Regions from separate parts of the Rhodoplanes azumiensis genome, predicted to be linked through region 3. Evidence: riboswitches for the same ligand, from Rfam matches in the RefSeq annotation. Region 3 holds a riboswitch; each other region holds the start of a gene.
What was found. Region 3 has a riboswitch for cobalamin ahead of ACFSOX_RS00695 (methyltransferase domain-containing protein). Riboswitches for the same ligand answer to the same signal wherever they lie in the genome.
Positions count from the first base shown of each region.

Region 1: another riboswitch for cobalamin. It lies ahead of ACFSOX_RS17775 (FecCD family ABC transporter permease); the one in region 3 lies ahead of ACFSOX_RS00695 (methyltransferase domain-containing protein).
Region 2: another riboswitch for cobalamin. It lies ahead of ACFSOX_RS11960 (TonB-dependent receptor); the one in region 3 lies ahead of ACFSOX_RS00695 (methyltransferase domain-containing protein).

Region 1 is NZ_JBHUIW010000022.1:84,428-89,737, reverse strand. It holds gene ACFSOX_RS17785 (beta/alpha barrel domain-containing protein) at 1-654, shown strand, start outside; gene cbiB (adenosylcobinamide-phosphate synthase CbiB) at 683-1,663, opposite strand; cobalamin riboswitch at 1,972-2,179, shown strand; gene ACFSOX_RS17775 (FecCD family ABC transporter permease) at 2,356-3,342, shown strand; gene ACFSOX_RS17770 (ABC transporter ATP-binding protein) at 3,339-4,118, shown strand; gene ACFSOX_RS17765 (ABC transporter substrate-binding protein) at 4,334-5,188, shown strand; gene ACFSOX_RS17760 (Na+/H+ antiporter subunit G) at 5,189-5,310, opposite strand, start outside.
Region 2 is NZ_JBHUIW010000012.1:66,691-72,000, forward strand. It holds gene ACFSOX_RS11960 (TonB-dependent receptor) at 1-1,598, opposite strand, end outside; cobalamin riboswitch at 1,801-2,008, opposite strand; gene cutA (divalent-cation tolerance protein CutA) at 2,224-2,559, opposite strand; gene ACFSOX_RS11970 (NAD kinase) at 2,649-3,431, shown strand; gene ACFSOX_RS11975 (response regulator) at 3,640-4,188, shown strand; gene ACFSOX_RS11980 (Hpt domain-containing protein) at 4,202-4,876, shown strand; gene ACFSOX_RS11985 (DUF2336 domain-containing protein) at 4,973-5,310, opposite strand, start outside.
Region 3 is NZ_JBHUIW010000001.1:149,359-154,668, forward strand. It holds gene ACFSOX_RS00685 (ABC transporter substrate-binding protein) at 1-339, opposite strand, end outside; gene ACFSOX_RS00690 (TonB-dependent receptor) at 501-2,690, opposite strand; gene ACFSOX_RS00695 (methyltransferase domain-containing protein) at 2,687-3,595, opposite strand; cobalamin riboswitch at 3,931-4,127, opposite strand; gene cbiE (precorrin-6y C5,15-methyltransferase (decarboxylating) subunit CbiE) at 4,293-5,310, shown strand, end outside.

The sequences.
Region 1 (5,310 bases), on a different contig from region 3:
GCCATGGCCCGGCAGGTCGAAGCGGCGGGCCTGCGGGTGCTCGAGCTGAACATCGGCACGCCCTATGCGAGCCAGGCGCCCGGCGCAGTCGCGACCGAGCTCGATCCGGCCCGCATCACCACGATCGTCACGGCCGTGCGGGCCGCCGTGACGATCCCGCTGTGGATCAAGATCACGGGCCAGAGCGAGCGCGTCCCGGAGCTCGCGGCGGCCGCCCTCGCGGCCGGCGGCGAGGCCGTGGTGATGGCCGGCCGGTCGCTCGGCCTGATTCCGGACGTCGAGACGTTCGAGCCGATGCTCGGCACCACGCTTGGCGTCGGCGGGCACTGGAACCTGCCGCTCACCTGCCAGTGGCTGGCGCTCTCCCGCGCGAAGCTCGGACCGCAGGCGCCGCTGATCGGCACCAACGGGGCGCAGAGCGGGCTCGACATCGCGCGCATGATGCTGGCCGGCGCCAGCGCCGTGGCGATGTCGTCCGCCGTGATGCTGCGCGGCTTCGAGGTTCTTTCCGAATCGCTCGCCGAATTCGCCGCATATCTGGACCGCAAGGACGTGAGTGCGCGTGATCTGATCGGGCGTTCCGCCGACAGCCGCAAGACGTTCGCCGAGATGCCGCTGCGGGCCGACAACTGGCGCCGCTACGTGCCGGCGTGACGAGTCCAACGGTCCGCCGGCGACGTGATCAGATCGCCAGCGCGAGCGCGACGGCGCCGAGCAGCGCCGCGGTCCCGCCGAAAGCCACCCGGAACAGCACGAGGGCGCGGCGGATGTCGGCCGGCGTCGCCTCGGCGCGGCCGTCGCCCATCCAGGCAGCCTCCACGCGCGCGCCGCCGTAGACGCGCGGGCCGGCGAGCCGCAGGCCGAGCGCGCCCGCCATCGCCGCCTCGGGCCAGCCGGCGTTCGGCGAGGTGTGCCGGCCGGCGTCGCGGCGCAGCGCGGTCCACGCCCTGCGCCAGGAGGCGCCCGGCACGACGAATGCGGCCCCGACCAGCATCAGCCCGGTCAGGCGCGAGGCCGGCAGGTTGACGAGATCGTCGAGCCGCGCCGCCGCCCAGCCGAAGGCGCGGTGCCGTGCGGTCTTGTGGCCGATCATCGAGTCGGCCGTGTTGATCGCCTTGTAGGCCAGCATGCCGGGCAGTCCGGCGGCCAGGAACCAGAAGGCCGGCGCCGTCACGCCGTCGGAAGCGTTCTCCGCCAGGCTCTCGATGGCGGCGCGACATACCGCGGCCTCGTCGAGCGTCGCCGGATCGCGCCCGACGATTTTTGCGACCTCGCGGCGGCCGCCCGAGAGACCTTCGGAGTCGAGGGCGTCGGCGACCGCCCGCACGTGACGGTCGAGACTGCCGGCGGCGATCAGCACCGCGACCGCGATCACGGCGATCACCAGGCCGACCGGCCGGGTCGCCGCGGCGAGCCCGCCGAGCCCGGCGCCGGCCGTGATCGTGACGGCGAGCAGAACCAGGACCGTGAGAACGCCGGCCCCGCGCCGCACCGCGTCGGGCCAGGCCGGCCGGTTGAGCGTCTGGTCGAGCCGCGCGATCAGCGCGCCGATCCACGACACCGGATGGCCGATCGCCTTGAACACGACAGCCGGATAGGCGACCCACGCCTCCAGCACGGCGGCGACAACGAGAACGAGGAGGCGGTCGTGAACGTCGAGCATCGCGGCATCCGGGGCCGCGCAGCCGCGGCGGTCATTGCGGGCGCGGCATACACCGGTCTTCGGCGAAGGTCACGGGAGGCCCTGTCTCACCTCTCCCCGCGCGCGGGGAGAGGTCGACATCTGCGCCTGTGGCGCAGATGTCGGGTGAGGGGGCGTCGCCGCGAGTCCGGGCTCACGCGAGTCTCTGCTTTGCGGAGGCGCCCCCTCACCCGACTCGCCGCTGCGCGGCGAGCCACCCTCTCCCCGCCTGCGGGGAGAGGGAACGAACCACGCGGCTCCCCGTCCTTGTGCCCGAATGCCCGCCGTGGTTTAACGCCGATGTCGTCGGTGCCTCCACCCGGAGGTGAAACGGGAACACGGTAAGGACGCCCTCCGATCCGAGAGTGTCCGAAACCGCGGCTGCCCCCGCAACTGTGAGCGGAGCTCCTCGTCCGAACGCCACTGGCCGCAGCGGCCGGGAAGGCGGACGAAATCCGATCCGCGAGCCAGGAGACCGGCCGGCGACAGGCACGTTCGGTCGACGGTGGGTCGACGGAGGATTTCCCTTGAAGCTGTCCGACGCGGCCCGCACCGCCGTCGCCGACCCGCTCGCGGAGCGGGACCGCGCCCGCGACATTGCACGAGACAATTCGGCACGCGACGATTCGGCAGGCGATGATTCGGCACGCGACGCATCGCGCCGCCGTGCGTCGGTGATCCTCGCGCTTTTCGCGCTCGTCGTCGTGCTGGTGCTGCTGTCGCTCGGCCTCGGCTCGGTGCGGCTGTCGCCCGCCGAGGTCGCGACCGCGTTGTTCGGCGGCGGCAGCGAGGAGAGCCGCATCATCGTCCAGGAGATCCGGCTGCCGCGGGCGATCCTCGGCGTCGCGGTCGGCGCCGTGCTGGGTCTCGCCGGCGCCGCCCTGCAGGGACTGCTGCGCAACCCGCTCGCCGCGCCGGAGCTGTTCGGCGCGCCCCAGGCGGCGGCTTTCGGGGCCGTGCTGGTGATCGCCACCGGGCTCGCCGACGTGCTCTCCTTCGCGCTGCCGCTCGCCGCCATCGCGGCCGCCTTCGTCTCGGTGTTCGTGCTGCTGGCCGTCGCCGGCCGCAATGCGAGCCTGCTGCTGCTGATCCTCGCCGGGCTCGCGCTCTCGGCGCTGGCCGGGGCCGGCACGGCGCTGACCATGAATCTCGCGAAAAATCCGTTCGCGGCGCTGGAGATCACGTTCTGGCTGCTCGGCTCGCTGGAGGATCGCAGCCAGCGACACGTGGCGCTGGCGCTGCCCTTCGTGCTCGCCGGCGGCGCGCTGCTGCTGTCGCAGCGCCATGCGTTCCGGGTGCTGAGCCTCGGCGAGGAGACGGCCGCGAGCCTCGGCGTCGACGTCGCCCGCACGCGGCTTCTCGTGATTCTCGGCGTCGCGCTCGGGGTCGGCGGCTCGGTCGCCGTGTCGGGCACGATCGGCTTCATCGGCCTCGTCGGGCCGCATCTCGCCCGCCCGCTGGTCGGCCCGGATCCGGCCCGCCTGCTGGTGCCGAGCGCGCTGCTCGGCGCCGCGCTGCTCACCGCCGCCGACATCGCGGTGCGGCTGCTGCCGGCCACCACCAGCGTGCGGGTCGGCGTGCTCACTGCGCTGATCGGCGTGCCGTTCTTCCTGTGGCTGATCGTGCGGGAGCGCCGTTCGCTCGGCGGAGGCGTGTCGTGACCGCCCCCTATCTGGCCGCCGAGGAGCTGACCGTCGCGGTCGGCGGACGCGACGTGATCGCGGGCGTCTCTCTGACGGCTTCGCGCGGACAGCTGATCGCGCTGGTCGGCCCCAACGGCGCCGGCAAGACGACGCTGCTTCGCGCGCTCGCCGGCCTTCTGCCGTCACGCGGCGGTCTGACGGTCGGCGGCGAGGCCGTGACGTCGTTGGCGCCGCGCGAACGCGCGAAGCGATTCGCGTATCTGCCGCAGGGGCATGTGGTGCACTGGCCGCTGCCGGTGCGCGACGTCGTCGCGCTCGGACGTTATCCGCACGGCGCCGTCGATCCGGCGCGGCTGTCGCGCGGCGACGCCGAGGCGGTGGCGCGCGCCATGCGGATCGCCGATCTCGATGCGCTCGCCGACCGCCCCGTCACCGAATTGTCCGGCGGCGAGAAGAGCCGCGTCGCGCTCGCCCGCATGCTGGCCGTCGAGGCGCCCGTGGTGCTGGCCGACGAGCCGGTCGCCTCGCTCGATCCCTATTATCAGCTCGAGGTGCTTGGCCTCCTGCAACGCACGGCGCGCGCCGGCGCGCTCGTCGTCGTCGTGACGCACGATCTCGGCCTCGCGGCGCGCTTCGCCGATCGCGTGCTGGTGCTCGCCGCCGGCCGCCTGGTGATCGACGGCACGCCCGAGGAGGCGCTCGGCGAAGACCCGCTCGCCGAGGTGTTCCGCATCACCGCCTGGCGCGGCGGCGCCGCCGACCAGCCCGTCGTGGTGCCATGGTCGGCGGTGTGATGCTGCTGCTCGGACATCGGCGTATGTCGTCGTGGCTTTCCCCCCACCCCCGACCCCTCCCCGACAATCGCAAGGGCGAATGGGGGGAGGGGAGTCGATTCATCTCGACGGTCATCGGGCAAGGCGCCTCGGGCTCCCCTCCCCCCGCGAGCGAAGCTCGTGGCGGGGAGGGGGCGGGGGTGGGGGGCCTGCAGCGTTTCCGCGGCTGTTTGCGCATGTTGCTCGGCGCAATCGCTGCGACAGTCGCCGTCATCCTCACGTTCGCTTCCGCGACGTCCGATCCTCCGAAAAAAATCGTCTCGCTCAATCTCTGCACGGATCAGCTTCTGCTCAGCCTCGCCGATCCTGATCAGATCGCCGGCCTGAGCCCCTATGCGCGTGATCCGACGCTCTCCTGGGCGGCTGCCGAGGCGGTGCGGTTTCCGGTGATGTCGGGCGGGGCCGAGGACGCGATGATGCTGAAGCCCGATCTCGTCGTCGCCGGCCGCTTCGAGCGCCGCGCGACCCGCGAGCTGCTGGCACGCCGCGGCCTGAGGGTCGCCGACTTCGACGTCGTCCGCTCGATCGACGAGGCGAAGCGGCAGATCGCCCGCATGGGCGCGATCGTCGGCCATCCGGAGCGGGCGGAGGCGCGCATCGCGGCGATCGACGCGGCGGTGGCGCGGCTGCGTGCGGTCGCGACGCGAAAAGGGCGGCGCGTGCTCGCGGTGTCGCGCCGCGGCTGGATTCCCGGCGCCGACAGTCTCACGAGCTCGCTCTTGGCCGCTGCCGGTCTCGTCAACGCCGCATCCGAGATGGGCATCGCGACCGGCGGCTTCGCGACGCTCGAGCAGATCGTCGCGGCGAAGCCGGACCTCGTGCTGGTCGCATCCGCCCTGACGATGGCGGAGGACCAGGGCCAGGCCTTCCTGCTGCACCCGGCGCTGCAGCGCCTCTACCCGCCGGAGAAGCGCATCGTCATCCCCGAGATGCTGACGGTCTGCGGCGGCCCGATGCTGGCCGAGGGGCTCGACCGCCTCGCCGACGTGCTGGCGCGGCGGCCTGACGAGGTCACGCGCGTCGCGCCCTGATCAGCTTTCGCGAGGATCGGCGGCGGGCGGCATCAGCGTCGCCCAGCCCGAGTCGGGCGCCGGCGGGAGCACCGCCCTGGTCGTCCGGTCACGCAGCATGTGCGCCTTGGCGATCATGTGGG
Region 2 (5,310 bases), on a different contig from region 3:
CAGTCGCGCGACGTCTGGGTCTTGAGCGCGAAGTTGCTCGGCGTACCCCAGGGCGCGCTGCCGATGCGCTCGTCGACATTCGGCACCCGGAAGCTCTGGGCGGTGCGGCCGAACAACGTGAGCTGCTGATTGAACCGGTGCTCGATGCCGATATGCCAGGCCCGGTTGGTCTGGGTGTCGTCGAGCGGGTTCGCCTGCACGACAGTCGGGAAGCCGAAGTAGAGATAGCCGGGCGCCGCCGCGTTCACGGCGTCGCGCGCCGACAGCGAGGTCCGCTGCACGCGGCCGCCGACCGACACGTCGGTGGTCGAGAACAGCGTGACCGTGTTCATCGTGTAGGCGGCGAGCGAGGTCTGGTCGAGGTCGTACTGATGCAGCGGTGCCGCGCCTTCCATCAGGGCGCGCGGCGACGAATAGTCGGTGTGATAGACGTCGACGCCGGTGAGCGACTTCAGCGGCAGGCCGAACACCGTCGTGTCGACCTTCAGGCGCGGCGTCACCGACGAGGTGACGAGCGAGGACTCGAAATAGGACGTGTCGTAGGCGGAACCGATCTGCCGCCGGCAGCCGGTGTCGAAGACCCCCGTGAAGGTGTCGAGGCAGGAGGGGAAATAGGCCGCCTGCTGCTTGCGGACGCGCACGCCGCCGTCGAGGATCAGCTCGGCTCCCGGCGTCATGTCATAGGTCATGCCCGTGGTCGCGGTCGCCTGCTGCTGGTTGGCGAAGTCCCACGGTGTGTTGGTGCCGCGGCGGTCGCCGGCGAGCTGATTGAGCCCGAGCGTCGGGTCGACGCGGCGCCCGGCCGGCAGGCCGAGCACCTGGTCGCTCGCCGTCGTGTTGAGATAGACGCTGCCCCAGTCGCGGGTGTAGCGGTAATCGGCGCCGGCGTTGGTCTGGTGATACCGGCCGTTGTCGCGATAGCCGTCGGAGCGCACCGCGTTGGCGTAGAGGGCGATCGCGTGCGGCCCGCTCGACGCGAAGGCGGTGCCGCGCCCCTCGACCTGGTCGAACGAGCCCCAGGCGACCTCGGCGCGGGCGCCGTTGGGCCGCCCCGTCGCCTTCTTGGTGACGATGTTGATGACGCCGCCGACGGCACCGTCGCCGTACAGCACGCCGCCGGAGTTGCCGCGCGTCACCTCGATGCGCTCGACCGCGTTGATCGGCACCGAGCCCCAGTCGAAGGTCTGCAGGTCGGGCAGGTCGACGCGGCGTCCGTCGATCAGGATCAGGGTGTTCTGGGCGCCCGTGGCGCCGAAGCCTCGGATGTCGACCGTGGCACGCGCCCCGTTGACGCCGCCGTACAGGTTCGAGACCTGGATGCCGGGCTCGCGTGCCAAGATGCCCGGGATCGTCTGCTCCGGCGAGCGCTCGATCTCCTCGGCCGTGATCACGGTCGTCGACGCGCCCGTGATTCCGAGCGCGCTGCCGGTGCCGCCGAGCCGGGTCGCGGTGACATAGAGGTCGGGGAGCGTCGTCTCGGGCGCCGTCGCCTGCTGGGCTCGCGCCGTGCCTGCGAGCAGCATCGCGGTGCCGCCGAGCAGAATCGCGAGGCCGGCGGCGCGGGCCGCCCTACCGCCGTTTGGATGGTCGTGGGTCATTCCTGTCGTCCTTCGCGAAGGGGTCATGCGGTTGGGGTTGCATGAGCCGACGCGAAAGACGCCCGTCCGGCCACCATGGCCGATCGGTGCCTGAACGCTTCACGAGACGAAGCGTCACGAGACGAACGCGCATCGCGGTCCCCGCGCCGGTCACGGTGTCACCGCTGCGAAAGACCGCTCCGTATGGGGCTTCCCGCCCACCGGTTGGGTGACTGTGCGGGCAGGTCTCCTGGCTCGCGGGTCGTCGCTGCATCCGGCCTTCCCGGTCTCCCAGTGGCCATCACGGATGCGGCTCGCCGCTCACAGTTGCGGGTCCAGCCACGGCTTCGCGATCCTCGCGGATGCGCGTTCCGTGTTCCCTCTTTCCTCCCGGCGGTCGCCCGCCGGGAACCAGCACGCGTGCACTTTCGGGCGCACGCCGCCCGAACGTCAATGGTGCATGACACGACCCGATCGCATTAGGCGCAGGAGTGTTGCACGCCGCCCACACCCGTTGGTCACTCCGGGCGCACCGACGGTGCAATCCCGGAAACCGACCACGATCTCGGTGCATGCCCCCGGATTCCGGGTTCGCGCGCTGAAGCGCGCCCTCGGAACGACCTGACGGCGCGCGGTGGACCGCGGCTCACTCCTCCTCGGCGTCCGTCCTGGTCTCCGCCAGGAGCCAGCCGAGATAGGTCTGATCGACGCTCTCGATCGGCAGCACCAGGATGGCCGGCGTCGCGTAGGAGTGGCGCGCCTTGACGGCCGCCCGCACCGCCTCGGCGCGCGACGCCCGGGTCTTGATCAGCATCACCACCTCCTCGCCGCGCGCGATCGCGCCCTCCCAGCGATAGAGCGAGACCATCCCGGGCAGGATGTTGACGCAGGCGGCGAGCCGCGCCTCGACCAGCGCGCGTCCGGTCTCCTCCGCCTCGACAAGCCCCGGAAAGGTCGTATAGACGAACACCACCCGTTCCATCGCCACTCCTTCGCGTCGGCGGCGGTGCGGCGCCGGTATCGCACGAACCGCCGAACGATCCGCCGCACGATCCGCCGCACGAGCCGCGCATGACCCATCTGCCCGCCGAGATCGAGCGGATCGCCTTCGTGGCGAGCCAGACGCCCGAGGCGACGGCCGCCCTGAATCGGCTCGTCCAGCGCTACGGCAATGTCGATCCGCACGAGGCCGACGTCATCGTCGCGCTCGGCGGCGACGGCCTGATGCTCAAGACCCTGCACGTCTTCATGAGCACCGGCAAGCCGATCTACGGGATGCATCGCGGCACCGTCGGCTTCCTGATGAACGAGTATCACGAGCACGGGCTGAAGGAGCGCCTGCACGACGCCGAGGCGACCGTGATCCACCCTCTCGTGATGCGCGCCCTCGACGTCGACGGCATCGGCCACGAGTACCGTGCCATCAACGAGGTGTCGCTGTTCCGCCAGACCTATCAGGCGGCCCGCCTCGACGTCATCGTCGACGGCAAGACGCGGCTGCGCGAGCTCACCGCCGACGGCATCATGGTGGCGACGCCGGCCGGCTCGACGGCCTACAATCTGTCGACCGGCGGCCCGATCATCCCGATCGGCTCGCCGCTCCTCGCGCTCACCCCGATCAGCCCGTTTCGGCCGCGGCGCTGGCGCGGCGCGCTGCTGCCCGACACCGCCGTGGTGACCATCGAGGTGCTCGAGGCGGACAAGCGCCCGGTCGCCGCCGTCGCCGACCACGACGAGGTGCGCTCGGTCAAGCACGTCGACATCCGGATGGACCACGCGGTCGAGATGCTGATGCTGTTCGACCCCGGCCACAATCTCGACGAGCGCATCTTGCGCGAGCAGTTCAGCCACTGAGGCGATGTGGCCGGTCGTTCCGCGGCGCACCACCCGGATCGGCGCGTCGCGCCGTCCGGGCGCGGGCTCCGGTGCGACTCCGGAATGACGCGCCCTGATCGTGACACGCGAGGCATCCGCCCGCCCGATTAACCTAAACCCTTCCTTAAAGCTTCGCGGGCAGGATCGAGCCTGATCTTTCGGGCATCGTGTCAGTCTCGCGTGAGCCATGGTCCGCATCGACTTCAACCGGCTGCGGTTTCTTCTGATCGACGACAACGCGCACATGCGTCGCATCCTGCGCACGCTGCTGCACGGGTTCGGATCGCGCGAGGTGTACGAGGCGGAGGACGGCGCCGCCGGGCTCGAGGCGTTCACGCATAACATCCCGGACATCGTGATCACCGACTGGGCGATGCCGATCTTCGACGGGCTCGAGCTCACCCAGATGATCCGCCAGCCGGGTGCCAACGCCAACCCGTTCGTGCCGATCATCATGCTGACCGGCCACTCCGAGAAGAAGCGCGTGATGGCCGCGCGGGACTGCGGCGTGACGGAATTTCTGGTCAAGCCGATCTCGGCCAACGCGCTCTATCAGCGCATCTTGACCGTGGTCGTGAATCCGCGTCCCTTCATCAAGACCAAGACCTTCTTCGGCCCCGACCGGCGGCGCCTGGTGAACCCGAACTATGTCGGCGTCGAGCGCCGCAAGGGCACGGCGAAGGCGGAGATCATCCCGCAGCAGGCGCTGCTGGAGCGGGTGAAGATCACCGAGTGAACGGGGTGCCCCGATGACGACCGGGCGACGCGGCGGCAAGGCCGGACAACCGACCGGCAAGACGTCGGCCGGCAGATCCTCGGCCGGCCGATCTTCGGCCGACAAGGCTCCGGACGTGCCGAAGGTCACCAATTACGGCGACCATGCCGTGATCGTGCCGAAGAATCTCCTGCGCAAGGCGTGGGCCCGCAACACCGTGCCCGGCCTGCCCGATCCGGTCGCCGACGCCGAGCGCGCGCTCGCCGCGCTGTCCGGCGAGTTCGCCGGCTGGATGGACAACGAGTGCGAGCGCCTCGACGCCGCCCGCAAGGCCGTCAAGGCGAAGGGCTTCGACGCCGAGACCCGGCAGGCGCTGTATCACGCCGCGCACGACATCAAGGGCCAGGCGGCGACGCTCGGCTTTCCGCGCGCCGCCGCCGCGGCGGCGAGCCTGTGCCGGCTGATCGAGCGGACCATCGACAGCAAGCGCATCCCGCTCGCGCTGGTCGACCAGCATGTCGACGCCGTGCGGGCGATCGTGCGCGAGCACGGCACGGCGCGCGCCGAGGTGCTGGCCGACGCGCTGTCGACGAAGCTTCGCGAGATCGTCGACGAGCACCTGAAGAGCGAGAACGGCGGCCGCCTCCCCGACGACGACGAGGTGATGAGCCCGCCGACCGTGCCGCGCAGCGACGGCCCGCAGTCGTGACGAACCGCAGGGTGGGCATGGCGCAACGCGCCTTGCCCACGCGGTCCTCGTGATCGGCGTGTGACGGCACGGGCAACGCGGTCCGCGTCGCCCGCCCTACGCCGCGAGGCGAATGCGCATCAGGTCCGCGACCAGCTCCTGCTCGAGCTTCTCGCAGGCGATCAGCGCCTCCTCGCGGGCCGCTTCGGCAGCGAAGCGGCGCAACAGCGCGAGCAGCGGCTCGACCTCGCCGATGTCGCACTGGCCGCAGGCGGTGAGCACCCGCTCGACCATGCGGCGATGCAGGCGCGCGGCGCCGTCGAGATCGGGCCCCTCGCGCCACGCCTCGAGCGCGAAGCGGAACGCCGGGAAGGTCGAGCCCGGCAGCCCGGCGCGCGAGAAGATCGCGCGGAAGCCGACGCCGGTGCGGTCGTGGATCAACAGGCGGACGCGTC
Region 3 (5,310 bases):
CGCCGTCACCTCGGCGACGCTGCGCTGCATCAGCACCAGGATCGGCACGCCGATCCGCTCCATCGGATCGACGAGCTGATGCGCCGCCTGGCGCGACGGTGTCACCACGACGAGATCCGGGCGCTGCGCCACCACGGCATCGACCGAGAAGCCGAGCCGGCCGCCGACCAGCGGCCGGTCGAGCACCTCGGGCGGATGGCGCGTGTAGGCCTCGATGCCGACGATGCGGTCGGCAAGCCCGAGCGCCGCCACCATCTCGGTGTTGGAGGCGAAGATCGTGACGATGCGCCGCGCCGGCCAGGGCAGCACCACGGTTCGCCCGAACGCATCGACGAGCACGATCGGTCCGTCCGGCGTCGGGACTGGACCGTCCGGAGGCGGGATCGACCCGGCCGAGGCGGGGGCGACCCCGGCCGGGCCGACTGCGCCGACGACCGCCGCGGCGGCAAAAGCCGCAAAGGCGCCTAACTTCAGCGCCTCACGGCGCGTCGTCCGCCGCATCAGAACCTCGCCTGCAGGCCGACCAGCATCTCGCGGCCCGGCATCGAGGTGCCGCAGCCGCCGTTCTGCCACTTCGGATCGGCGATGCAGGGCGTCTGGTCGAGCGCGAGGAAGATCGGGTTCTCGTTCACGTCGAACAGGTTGTTGACGGTGGCGAAGAGCTTCACGCTGGCCGAGAGGGCGATCTCGCCGCGCAAGTTCCACACCCAGAACGGATCCTTGCGGTAGACCGTGGTGTTGCGCACCTGGCCCGGGATCAGGAGATACTCCTCGCTGGCGTACCACATCGGCCCGCGCAACACGCCGGTGATCTGGACCAGCCAGTCGTTCCACGGCCCGCCGGTCTGGCCGAAGCGGGTGCCGACCGCCGCTTGGTACTGGTACATGCGGGTCGCCTTGTCGGTGCCGGCCGCGGCGGTCGCGCCCTCGTCGCGCATCTCGAAATTGTAGGCGCCGTTCGCCCACAGGCTCCAGCGCCACGTCCCGGGATCGCGGTCGAGCACCTTGAACATGTCGGCGTCGGCCTGCAGCTCGATGCCGCGCACGACGATGTCGCCCGGGTTGTTGATGTAGTCCGACGTGTTGGCGACGCCGGTGCGCGACTTGGTCGTGATCCGGTTCGAGATGGTGTTCTGGAACAGCGCCAGATCGACCCGCCAGCCACTCCGCATGAAGGTGGTGCCGACTTCGTACTGCTCGGCCGTCTCGGGCGTCAGATCCGGATTACCGAAGATGCGGCCGCCGCCGACGGCCGTGAAGTCGGCCGCGAGCTCCGTGGCGGTCGGCGCCCGGAAGCCCGTGGAGGTGCCGATGCGCCACGACCACCAGTCCAGCATCTTCCAGGTCGCGCCGGCCGAGTAGGTTGTCGCCTGATAATCCGCGGTGCGGCTGCGCTGCGCGGCGAGATTGGGGGTCGGATCGAGCGAGGTCTGCCCGTAGGTCTGGCGCACGCCGCCGCGCACCACGACGCGGTCGTCGAAGAGCTTCTGGGAGTCCTCGGTGTAGAACGCCCACACGGCCTCGGTCTGATTGTAGTCGTAGGGCGCGATCTGGCCCTGCGAGGCGATCGGGCTGCCGGGCAGATAGACGCGGGTGCGGTCGGAGCGCAGCCAGCTGTTCTCCCAGTCGAGGCCGAAAATCAGCTCGTTGCCGCTCCACGGGGTGACGCGCGGCACGAAGCGGGTGCCGACGATGTCGAGATGGCGCTCGTTGCGGTCGCTCGACGTGCCTTTCACCGGGGTGCTGCCGCTGGCGATGGTCGGCGACGCCCACTTGAAGACGTCGACGTCGGACACCGCGTAGGTCTGCAGCATCCAGCGCGCCCAGCCGTCCGGCACCTTGCCGTCCCAAACGACGTCGAGCGAGCGGTTCCAGCGATCGTCCCGCGAGAAGATGTTGGCGGTCGAGCCGCGGAAGCCGGCGTCGTAGATGCCGTCGGTCCGGATCGCGATGTCGAGGCGCTGGTTCGGATCGATCTGCAGGCCGAAGGCGCCGGACGCGCCGGCGCGCTGCCAGGACGTGTTCAGCTCTTTGGCGCCGCCGCCGACCCGGTAATTGTCGCTCTTGCCGCCGGAGAGTCCGACATACCAGTCGACCTCCTTGTAGACGCCGCCGTTCTGCGCCTTGCCGCGCAGCTGGCCGAACGAGCCGCCGCTGACCTCGAGCAGTGTGCCGGGCGCGGTGCGGCCGGTCTTCATGATGATGTTGATGACGCCACCGATGTTCTGGCTGCCGTAGAGCACCGAGGCGGGGCCGCGCACCACCTCGATGCGCTCGACGTCGTTGGAGGAGAGCTTGGAGAGATTGGCCGTGCCGGCGCGCCGGCCGTTGATCAGCACCAGCACCTGGCCCTTGAAGTCGCGCCCCTGGCCGTCGCTCGCCGCACCGCGGATGTTGATCGAGGTCTGGGCCGGGCTCCACTCGCTGAAGAAGCCGACGGCGTTCTCGGCGAGCAGATCCGTCACCGAGCGCGCGGCCGAGGTCTTGATCCTCTCCTGATCGATCACCTGGATGGTCTCGGGGATCTGCTCGCGCGGCTCCGGCCGGCCGGTCGCGGTGACGACCAGCTCGTCGAGGGCGACGTTCTGGGCCTGTGCCGTTTCGGCGATGGCGAGCGACAGCGCGGCGCCGGCGAGGCCCACCCGGGCGGCGAGGCCGGCCGTGCCGGCGCGACGAACGAACGCGGTCATGCGACCCTCCACACCAGCACGGCCGAAACTTTTTCCACTTCGAGGCGTGGCCCGTCCGGCCCGTGGATGAGCTGCGCGTCGAGATGGTCGAGCAGCGCTGGACGTCTCGGATCATCAGGTGGGAAGCCGAGGCGGTCGGCCAGATGGGTCGCGATCGCGCCGAGATCGTCGACCGGCAGGGCGAACGTCCATGCCACCTCGTCGATCACGTCGGGTCGGTCTTCCGAGGCGAGTCCGGCCAGCACCTTGTCGATGCCCGGCGTCGTGTCCTCGCCGTGCCAGTCCGGCGGCAGGCAGGCAGCGAGGCAGAGGCCGCGCGGACCACGCTGGGCCGGCACGATCCAGACGATCGTGCGACGCGCCCAGGCGCGGCAGCGCGCGAGGAACGCGGCCGGCGTCGTCATCGGGGCCGGGATGTTGGCGGCCAGCACGGTGTCGAAACCGCATCGGGCCAGGGCGGCGTCCTGCCAGTCGCAGCCGTGGACCACCGGGCCGTCGTCGAGTGCGGCGAGCCGGGCGCGCATCACGGGCGCCGGTTCGACCGCCGTCCACGCGGCGGCAGGATCGCGCAGCGCACCGCCGAGCTGGCCGCCGCCGGCGCCGATGTCGAGGAGATCGCCGATCGTCGGCACATGGCGGCGGACGACCGGGGCGACCTTCGCGACGTAGTCGGAGGCGTCGATGCCGGCCGCGTAGAGGCCGAGGGGGTCGATGGGTATGTGGGTCTCGTCGGCAGAGCGATAATGCGGGCAGGGGGCGGATGAGGTCGACGGCGTCGCGTCGGTGTGGGGCTCGGCGGCCGTGCAGGACGGCGCCGCCGGCGGACAGCAGGCATGGCCGAGGCGGGTGCGCAGCCGCGGACCGGCCCCCCGCGAGGCCGGCGACAATCCGAAGCTCCGTGTCATGATGGTCCCCACCACGGCCCTGCGCGTCGATGCGTGGCCAAGCGCGATATGAGATGTAATAACATTACATATTGCGGGAGTGTCAACCACGGAGCCGGGGCGTCGCGCGCGGCGGGCGACGGGAGGGCGGCCGGGCGACACCTCGGCTGGCGGGGAGAGACGGGGCGGGAGAGACAAACGACGAGAGATCGCGCCGGGATGCGGCGCGTGAGGTCGGGCGGGCACGAGAATCACCTCGCGGCGGGTCGTGGCACGTCACCGCGACGAGGTCGGTCCGACCGTGCGAGGCACGTCCGGCTCGGCCACCCTCGGCACACCCCGACCGACGGCTCCGCGTGTGACCACGGCTGACGGCAGGTCTCCTGGCTCGCGGGTCGCCGCCTTCCGTCGCCTTCCCGGGTGCGAGAGCCCCAGTGGACCAATGACGAAAGACTCGCCGCTCACAGTTGCGGGGGCAGCCACGGCATCCGGCCTGCGCCGTCACCGTGTTCCCTTTTGATCCCGTGAGGGAACCGTCGCCGGCAGGGTAGAGGCCGGCTAATCCGGCTGTCAATTCGGGCGGGTGCTTTCTCCCCATGTGTGGCAGACCCGGCACGGGGCGCCCCGCATTGACGGCCCGCGCGGCGCGCCCGTATCAGTCCGCCGACCGGGCCGCGTCTCGCCGAGACGGCGGGTCCGAAAGACCGAGGACGCGACGGTGAGTCTCCACGCGCTCGAAACAGTGTCGTCCGAGGCGCCCGCCCGCTGGCTGGCGCTGGTCGGCATCGGCGAGGACGGCGTCGACGGCTTGACCGAGGCGGCGAAGGCGCTGGTGCGCTCGGCCGCCCTGGTGGTCGGCGGCGACCGACATCTGGCGCTCGCCGCCGAGCTGATCAACGGGCGAAAGCTCGCTTGGCCGCGACCGATGACGCTGGCGTTTCCCGAGATCGTCGCGCACCGCGGGCGCCCCGTCGTCGTGCTGGCGAGCGGCGACCCGTTCCATTACGGCGTCGGCCGCATGCTGGCCGGGATCGTCGCGCCGGAGGAGATTCTGAGTCTGCCGCAGCCGTCGAGCTTCAGCCTCGCGGCGTCACGGCTCGCCTGGTCGCTGCCCGATCTCACGCCGGTGACGCTGCACGGCCGGCCGCTGGAGACGATCATCCGCCACCTTCAGCCGGGTGTGAAAATTCTCGCGCTGTCCTGGGACGAGACGACACCGAGAAAGCTCGCGGATCTGCTGGTGGCGCGCGGCCTGGGCGACAGCCGGATCCATGTGCTGGAGGCGCTCGGCGGGCCGCGCGAGACCGTGCGGCACGCGCCGGCGGCCAGCTTCGATCTGGAAACCATCGACCCGCTCAACCTGATCGGCCTCGAGGTGATCGCCGGGCCGGACGCGACCGTCCTGCCGCTCGCGCCGGGGCTCGACGACGCGCTGTTCGAGAGCGACGGCCAGCTCACCAAGCGCGACATCCGGGCCGTGACGCTCGCCGCGCTGGCGCCGCGCCAGGGCGAGCTTCTGTGGGACGTCGGGCTCGGCGCCGGCTCGGTCGCGATCGAATGGCTGCTGCGGCATCCTGCCATGAAGGCGATCGGCATCGAGGAGCGCCCCGAGCGGGCAGCGCGGGCGGCCCGCAACGCCGCGGCGCTCGGCACGCCGGACCTGCGCATCGTCGAGGGGCGGGCGCCGGAGGCGCTGAGCGGCCTGCCGGTGCCCGACGCCGTGTTCGTCGGCGGCG